2 regions of the Isoptericola sp. NPDC056618 genome follow, and region 2 is predicted to be linked to the other one. Evidence: predicted binding sites of a transcription regulator. Region 2 holds the regulator's gene; the other holds the start of a gene.
What was found. The regulator HspR, encoded in region 2, represses chaperone genes until heat shock. The targets are predictions, from matches to a motif close to AAGTTGAGTCNNNNNGACTCAACTT.

Region 1 (3,402 bases), on a different contig from region 2:
ACGTACCCGGGGGGCGCGCCGACCAGCCGCGACACCGAGTGCTTCTCCGAGTACTCGGACATGTCGATGCGCACCATGGCGCGCTCGTCGTCGAACAGGAAGTCCGCGAGCGACTTGGCCAGCTCGGTCTTGCCGACGCCGGTCGGGCCGAGGAACAGGAACGACCCGGTCGGCCGGTCGGGGTCGGCCACGCCGGCGCGCGAGCGCCGCACGGCGTCCGACACCGCGCGCACCGCGGCCGTCTGGCCGATGAGCCGCTCGCCGATGACGTCCTCCATGTGCAGGAGCTTTTCTGACTCGCCCTGCAGCAGGCGCCCGGCGGGGATGCCGGTCCAGGCGGCGACCACCTCGGCGATCTCGTCGGAGCCCACCTTGTCGGCGATCATCGGGGCCTCGTGCACGGCTGCCTCGTCGGCCTCCTGCGACGCCTCGGCCCGCTCGGCGTCGGCGAGCTCGCGCTCGACCTGCGGGATCTCGCCGTACAGGAGGCGCGCGGCGGACTCGAGGTCGCCCTCGCGCTGCAGCCGGTCGGACTCGGTGCGCAGCTCGTCGATGCGGGCGCGCAGGTCGCCGACCCGGTTGTGGCCGGCCTTCTCCGACTCCCACCGCGCCGTGAGCGCGGCGAGCCTCTCGCGCGTGTCGGCGAGGTCGGCCCGCAGCCGCTCGAGTCGCTCGGTGGAGGCGGCGTCGTCGGACTCCTTGAGCACGACCTCCTCCATCTCGAGGCGCGTGACGGCGCGCTGCAGCTCGTCGATCTCGACCGGCGAGGAGTCCATCTCCATGCGCAGGCGCGACGCCGCCTCGTCGACGAGGTCGATCGCCTTGTCGGGCAGCTGCCGGCCGGTGATGTACCGGTCGGACAGCGCGGCGGCGGCCACGAGCGCGGAGTCGGCGATCGTCACCTTGTGGTGCGCCTCGTACCGCTCCTTGAGCCCGCGCAGGATCGCGACCGTGTCCTCCACGGACGGCTCGCCGACGAACACCTGCTGGAACCGGCGCTCGAGGGCCGGGTCCTTCTCGATGTGCTCGCGGTACTCGTCGAGGGTCGTGGCGCCGACCAGGCGCAGCTCGCCGCGGGCGAGCATCGGCTTGAGCATGTTGCCCGCGTCCATGGCGCCCTCGCCGCCGGCGCCCGCGCCGACGACCGTGTGCAGCTCGTCGATGAAGGTGACGACCTCGCCGTCCGACGCGGTGATCTCCTCGAGCACGGCCTTGAGCCGCTCCTCGAACTCGCCGCGGTACTTGGCGCCCGCGACCATGCCCGCCAGGTCGAGCGCGACGAGGCGCTTGCCCTGCAGGGACGTCGGGACGTCGCCCGCGACGATGCGCTGGGCCAGGCCCTCGACGACGGCGGTCTTGCCGACGCCGGGCTCGCCGATGAGCACGGGGTTGTTCTTGGTGCGGCGGCTGAGCACCTGCACGACGCGGCGGATCTCGGAGTCGCGGCCGATGACAGGGTCGAGCTTGCCGTCGCGGGCGCGCTGCGTGAGGTCGCTGCCGTACTGCTCCAGCGCCTTGTACGTGCCCTCGGGGTAGGGGCTGGTGACGCGGGAGGAGCCGCGGACGGCGGGCAGCGCGGCGCGCAGGGCGTCGGCGGTCGCGCCCGCCTCGGCCAGCGCCTGGGCGGCGGCGGACTGCCCGGCGGCGAGCGCGATGAGCAGGTGCTCCGTCGACACGTACTCGTCGCCGAGCGCCTCGGCCTCCTTGGCCGCGTTCTCCAGCACCGCGCTCATCGCGCGCGACGGCGCGGGCTGCGCGACGGCGGACCCGCTCGCCTGCGGCAGGGCGACGAGGGCCGCGCGGGCACGCTGGCCGATCTGCTGGGCGTTCGCGCCGACGGCGTCGAGCAGGCCGACGGCGACGCCGCCCGTCTGCTGGAGCAGCGCCTGCAGCAGGTGCACGGGCTCGAGCTGGGGGTTGCCCGCGGCCGACGCCGACTGGACGGCGTCGCCGAGCGCCTGCTGCGACATGGTCGTGAGCTTGATGTCCATGGGACCTCCGGGATGACGTGCGATGACACGGGAAAACGTCTGTCGGGGGAACGCCGCCAAAGTTGAGTCTATTCCGCTCAACTTTGATCGCAAGCCGCCCGGGGTGCCGGGTGGCTCCCGGACGGCCGCTGCGGGATGCTGGGCCGGTGACCACTCCAGCCCGCGGCCCCGTGCGCCGCCTCCGCACCGCGATCGCGGCAGCCCTGGCCGCCGTCGGCCTCCTCGCCCTCGCCGGGTGCATGAAGGTCGACATGGACATGACGCTGTCGGAGGACGACACCGTCTCCGGCTCGATCGTCATGGCCGTCTCCAACAGCCTGGCCGAGACCATGGGGATGGAGCCGGGCGAGCTGTGGAAGCAGGCGGGCGGGGAGCTGTCCCAGAACCTCCCCGAGGGCACGTCCCAGGAGCCGTACTCCGACGACGAGTACACCGGCACCCGGTACACGTTCACCGAGGCCCCGATCAGCCAGATCTCGGGGGAGGGCGGCGAGGACCTCACCATCACCCGCGACGGCGACGACTACGTCGTCGACGGCACCATGAACCTCTCCGAGGGCGCCGACCAGCTGAAGTCGCTGCCGCAGAACGTCCAGGACGCCTTCGACGTCAGCCTCGCCATCACCTTCCCCGGCCCGGTCAGCGACGCCACCGGCACCATCGACGGCAACACCGTCACCTGGACGCCGAAGGTCGGCGAGAACACCGAGATCCACGCCGTCGGCGCCGCCAGCGCGGGCAGCAGCTTCCCGTGGTGGATCGTCGGGCTCGTCGTCGGACTGGTCGTCATCGGCCTCGTCGTGTGGTTCGTCGTGCGGAACAACCGCCGCCCCGCCACGTCGACGGGCACGGTCACGGGCACCGCGACGGGCGACGCCGCCCTCGCCGCGCAGGCCGCCCCCGGGGCCGTGCCCGCCGCCGGCCCGACGCCGGAGGAGCAGGTCTTCGGCGCGCCCGCGACCCCGCCCGCGGAGCCCGGCACCGGCCCGGTCGCCGAGCCGCTCGAGCCGGAGCCCGCGCCCGAGGCCGCCCCGCCCGCCGGCCCCACGACCGGCCCCGTCGCGGAGCCGCTCGAGCCCGGCCGCCCGGGCGAGGAGGACACCGTCCGGCAGGAGCCCGCCGGGACGCCGGGTCCCGACGTCGAGCCCGACGTCACGGGCACGCCCGACGACCGCCCCGGCGACGAGGACCGCCCGTCCGGTCCCGCGCAGGGTGCCTGACGCGCAGACCGCGCCGCGCCCCGGGCCCGGGGCGTGGCGCGAGGACGTCCTCGGCCCGGAGTTCCGGGCGCGCACGCTGCCGCTGCCCGGTGGCGCGGAGGCCGTGCTGGTGCGGCACGTGCCGTCCACGCCGGACGACGACGGCGCGCCGGGCCCGCACGGCGTCGCGCGCACGGCGGTGCTGTCCGTGC
Region 2 (3,402 bases):
AGGGCGTCGACCCGCTCGCGGCGCTCGACTTCGAGCCCGAGGGCGAGGCCGCCGAGAGCGCCGAGGTCCTCAAGGCCAAGGCGGAGGCGGCGGAGCACCTCGACGCGCTGCAGCGCGAGCGGGCGTCGTTCACGAACTACCGCAACCGGTCGCTGCGCGACCAGGAGGCGGCGCGGACGCAGGGCACGCAGGACGTGCTCGCCGCGCTGCTGCCGGTGCTCGACGACATCGAGCGCGCCAAGCAGCACGCCGAGCTGAGCGGGCCCATGGCGGCCATCGCGGAGAAGCTCGACGCGTCGCTGGCGAGGTTCGGGATCGAGCGGTTCGGCGCGGTCGGGGAGGAGTTCGACCCGAACGTCCACGAGGCGCTCATGCACAACGTGGACCCCGAGGCGACGGCGACCACCGTCGCGATGGTGGTCGAGCCCGGCTACCGCATCGGCGACCGGGTCGTCCGCGCCGCGCGCGTCGGCGTCGTCGGCCCCGAGTGACACCATCCGCGAGATCGACCTGCCCGTCGTGAGACCGACCTGCCCAGGGTCGATCTCACGACGGGCGGGTCGATCTCGCGGACAATGACAGGAAGGAGGGCGTCGTGACAGGTCAGGACTGGATCGAGAAGGACTTCTACTCCGCTCTCGGCGTCCCCAAGGACGCGGACGACGCGGCCATCAAGAAGGCGTACCGCAAGCTCGCGCGCCAGTACCACCCGGACCAGAACCCGGGCGACGCGTCGGCGGAGGCGAAGTTCAAGGAGATCGGCGAGGCGTACGCCGTGCTGTCCGACTCCGAGCAGCGTCAGCAGTACGACGCCGTGCGCGCCATGGCCGGCGGCGGCGCCCGCTTCGCGGCGGGCCCGGGCGGGGGCGGGGGCAACGGTTTCGAGGACGTCTTCGGCTCGATGTTCGGCGGCGGCGCCGGCCCGAACGTGCGCTATCAGCAGTACCCCCAGGGGGGCGCGGGTGGCGGAGGCTTCGAGGACATCCTCAGCTCCATGCTCGGCGGCCAGGGGGGCTTCCGCGGCGGCCGGCAGCGCGCCGGCTTCACCACGCCGCAGAAGGGCCCGGACGTCGCGGCCGAGACCACGCTGCCGTTCCGCACGGCGGTGGAGGGCGCCACCGTCGAGTTCACGGTGGACGGCCGCAAGGTCAAGACCAAGATCCCCGCCGGGGTGAACGACGGCCGCAAGCTGCGCATCCGCGGCAAGGGGCGCCCCGGTTCGGGCGGCGGCGACGCCGGCGACCTGGTGGTCACCGTGCACGTCGCGCCGCACCCCGTGTTCACGCTCGACGGCGCGAACCTGCGCATGACGGTCCCCGTGACGTTCGCGGAGGCCGCGCTGGGCACGACGGTCGAGGTGCCGACGCTCGACGGGCACACCGTGAAGCTCAAGGTGCCGGCGGGCACGCCTACCGGGCGGGTGCTGCGGGTCAAGGGCCGCGGCGTCAAGAACGCCAAGACTCAGGGTGACCTGCTCGTCACGGTCCAGGTGGCCGTGCCGCAGAAGCTCAGCAAGAAGGCGAAGGAGGCGCTCGAGGCGTTCGCCGCCGAGAGCGACCACGAGGACGTGCGGGCGGGGCTCGCGCAGCGCGCGGCGGAATGACGCCGCGGCGGCGCGCGGGGCGACCGGCCCGGGGCGGCACCGAGGAGCGGCACCGAGCGAGGAGGTAGCGATGGTCACCGAGGACGCGCCGGTGCTGACCGTGTCGCAGGCGGCCCGGCTCGCGGGCATGCACCCGCAGACGCTCCGGCAGTACGACCGCCTCGGGCTGGTCACGCCGCGCCGCACCGCCGGCCGTGGCCGCCGCTACTCGCAGCGGGACGTCGCACGACTGCTCGAGGTGCAGCGCCTCGCGCAGGTGGAGGGCATCAACCTCGCCGGGATCCGGCGCATCCTCGACCTCCAGGAGCACGTCGCCCAGCTCGAGGGCCGACTCGCGGCGCTCGCCATGCAGCCGCCCGGCGGCAGGGTGTTCACGGCAGGCACGACGGGCGACGTCGTCGTCGTGCGCCGCGGCCAGCGCGTGCGCCGCGCGGAGCGGGCCGACCTCGAGGCCGAGGAGGGCGCGCTGGTGCTGTGGCGCCCGCACCGCCGCGGCTGACGACTTTCCGCAACGCAATTCTTCGCTAATTCGCGAGGCAATGGGTAAGGCATTCCTTATTTGACCAGTCGTGAATTCGATCGCGCATTCACTGTGCAATTCCGTGCGAGAGGAATATCGTGGTCGAAGGCGGCGAGAGCCGGCGTCGAGCGGCGAGGAGCGCACCATGAGCACGCTGATGGAGATGCCCGAGGTCACCGAGTGCACGGTCGAGGGCTGCGGCTACAACCACGACCACGGCTGCCACGCCGGGGCGGTGACGATCGCGGGGCACAGCGGCGACGCGGCGTGCGCCACGTTCATCCCGCTGAGCTCCAAGGGCGGCCTCGAGAAGGTCGTCGCCCACGTGGGCGCCTGCCAGCGCGGCGACTGCGTCCACAACACCGACCTCGAGTGCGCGGCGTCGGCCATCCGCGTCGGCCCCGGCCCCGACGACGAGAGCCACGCCGACTGCCTCACGTACGCGCAGCACTGACCCGACCCCCGGGACGTCCCCGGGGCGGCTACCGGGCCAGCTGCGTCAGGAGCTCGACGGCGGCGGCGTGCGACGTCGGGAGGCGCTCCACCCATACCCGGGTGGGGCGCCTCAGCACGTCTCCGAGGCCCATGAGCGCGGCGTTGCGCTCCACCACCCCGCGGGTGGCCTTGGCCAGGTCGGGCACCCCCGTGTCGCGCCGCGCGAGCACCGTGAACACGCCGTCCGTGAGGGCGGCCATCGGATGGCCCTCCCCGAAGACCTGCTCGAGGGCGCGCCCGACGGTCGCGGAGCGCGCGGCGCGGTCCCACGGGGCAAGGCCGTCGACGGCGACGTCCACGACGACGAGGCAGTGCGTGTCCGGCACGCCCTGGTCCGCGCCGACGGCGGCGCCGTAGGTCTCCCGCAGCCGCTCGGCCAGGTACTCGCGGGTGGGCAGCCCCGAGCTGGGGTCGCGCAGAGCGCCGAGCGCTGGCTCCGCGTCGCGGCCTCGCACCCACCCGACGGCGACCGCGCGGATCGCGTCGGGGTCCGGCGGGTGGTGGGCGGAGCGGTACAGGCACTCGACGTCGTCCAGCGTCTCGCCCAGGCCGACGCCGGCCCGCCCGCGCGCGGCGCCTAGCCGGTGCGCGGCGGCGTGGGGGGAGCGGCCGTCGTCGAAGGCCTCGACAAGGGCGTCGACGGCGGGGTGGTACCAGTCGTCAGGACGCAGCCACACCTCGGCGAGGCTCGTCGCACGCCAGCGGTCGATCACGTCCGGGACGTGCTCGGGTGCGTCGTGCTCGGGCGCATCGTTCTCGGGCGCGCCGCGGGGGCCGCTCGTGG

Region 1: a site for HspR is predicted at 2,051-2,075, ahead of clpB (ATP-dependent chaperone ClpB). Genes of this name have one in related genera too.

What each region holds. Positions count from the first base shown of each region.
Region 1 covers NZ_JBHTVZ010000006.1:57,427-60,828, forward strand. The annotation lists gene clpB (ATP-dependent chaperone ClpB) at 1-1,991, opposite strand, end outside; gene ACFQ8T_RS10065 (LppM family (lipo)protein) at 2,138-3,211, shown strand; gene ACFQ8T_RS10070 (alpha/beta hydrolase) at 3,204-3,402, shown strand, end outside.
Region 2 covers NZ_JBHTVZ010000004.1:86,438-89,839, forward strand. The annotation lists gene grpE (nucleotide exchange factor GrpE) at 1-491, shown strand, start outside; gene ACFQ8T_RS07835 (DnaJ C-terminal domain-containing protein) at 596-1,603, shown strand; gene ACFQ8T_RS07840 (heat shock protein transcriptional repressor HspR) at 1,674-2,102, shown strand; gene ACFQ8T_RS07845 (DUF1540 domain-containing protein) at 2,269-2,577, shown strand; gene ACFQ8T_RS07850 (hypothetical protein) at 2,606-3,402, opposite strand, start outside.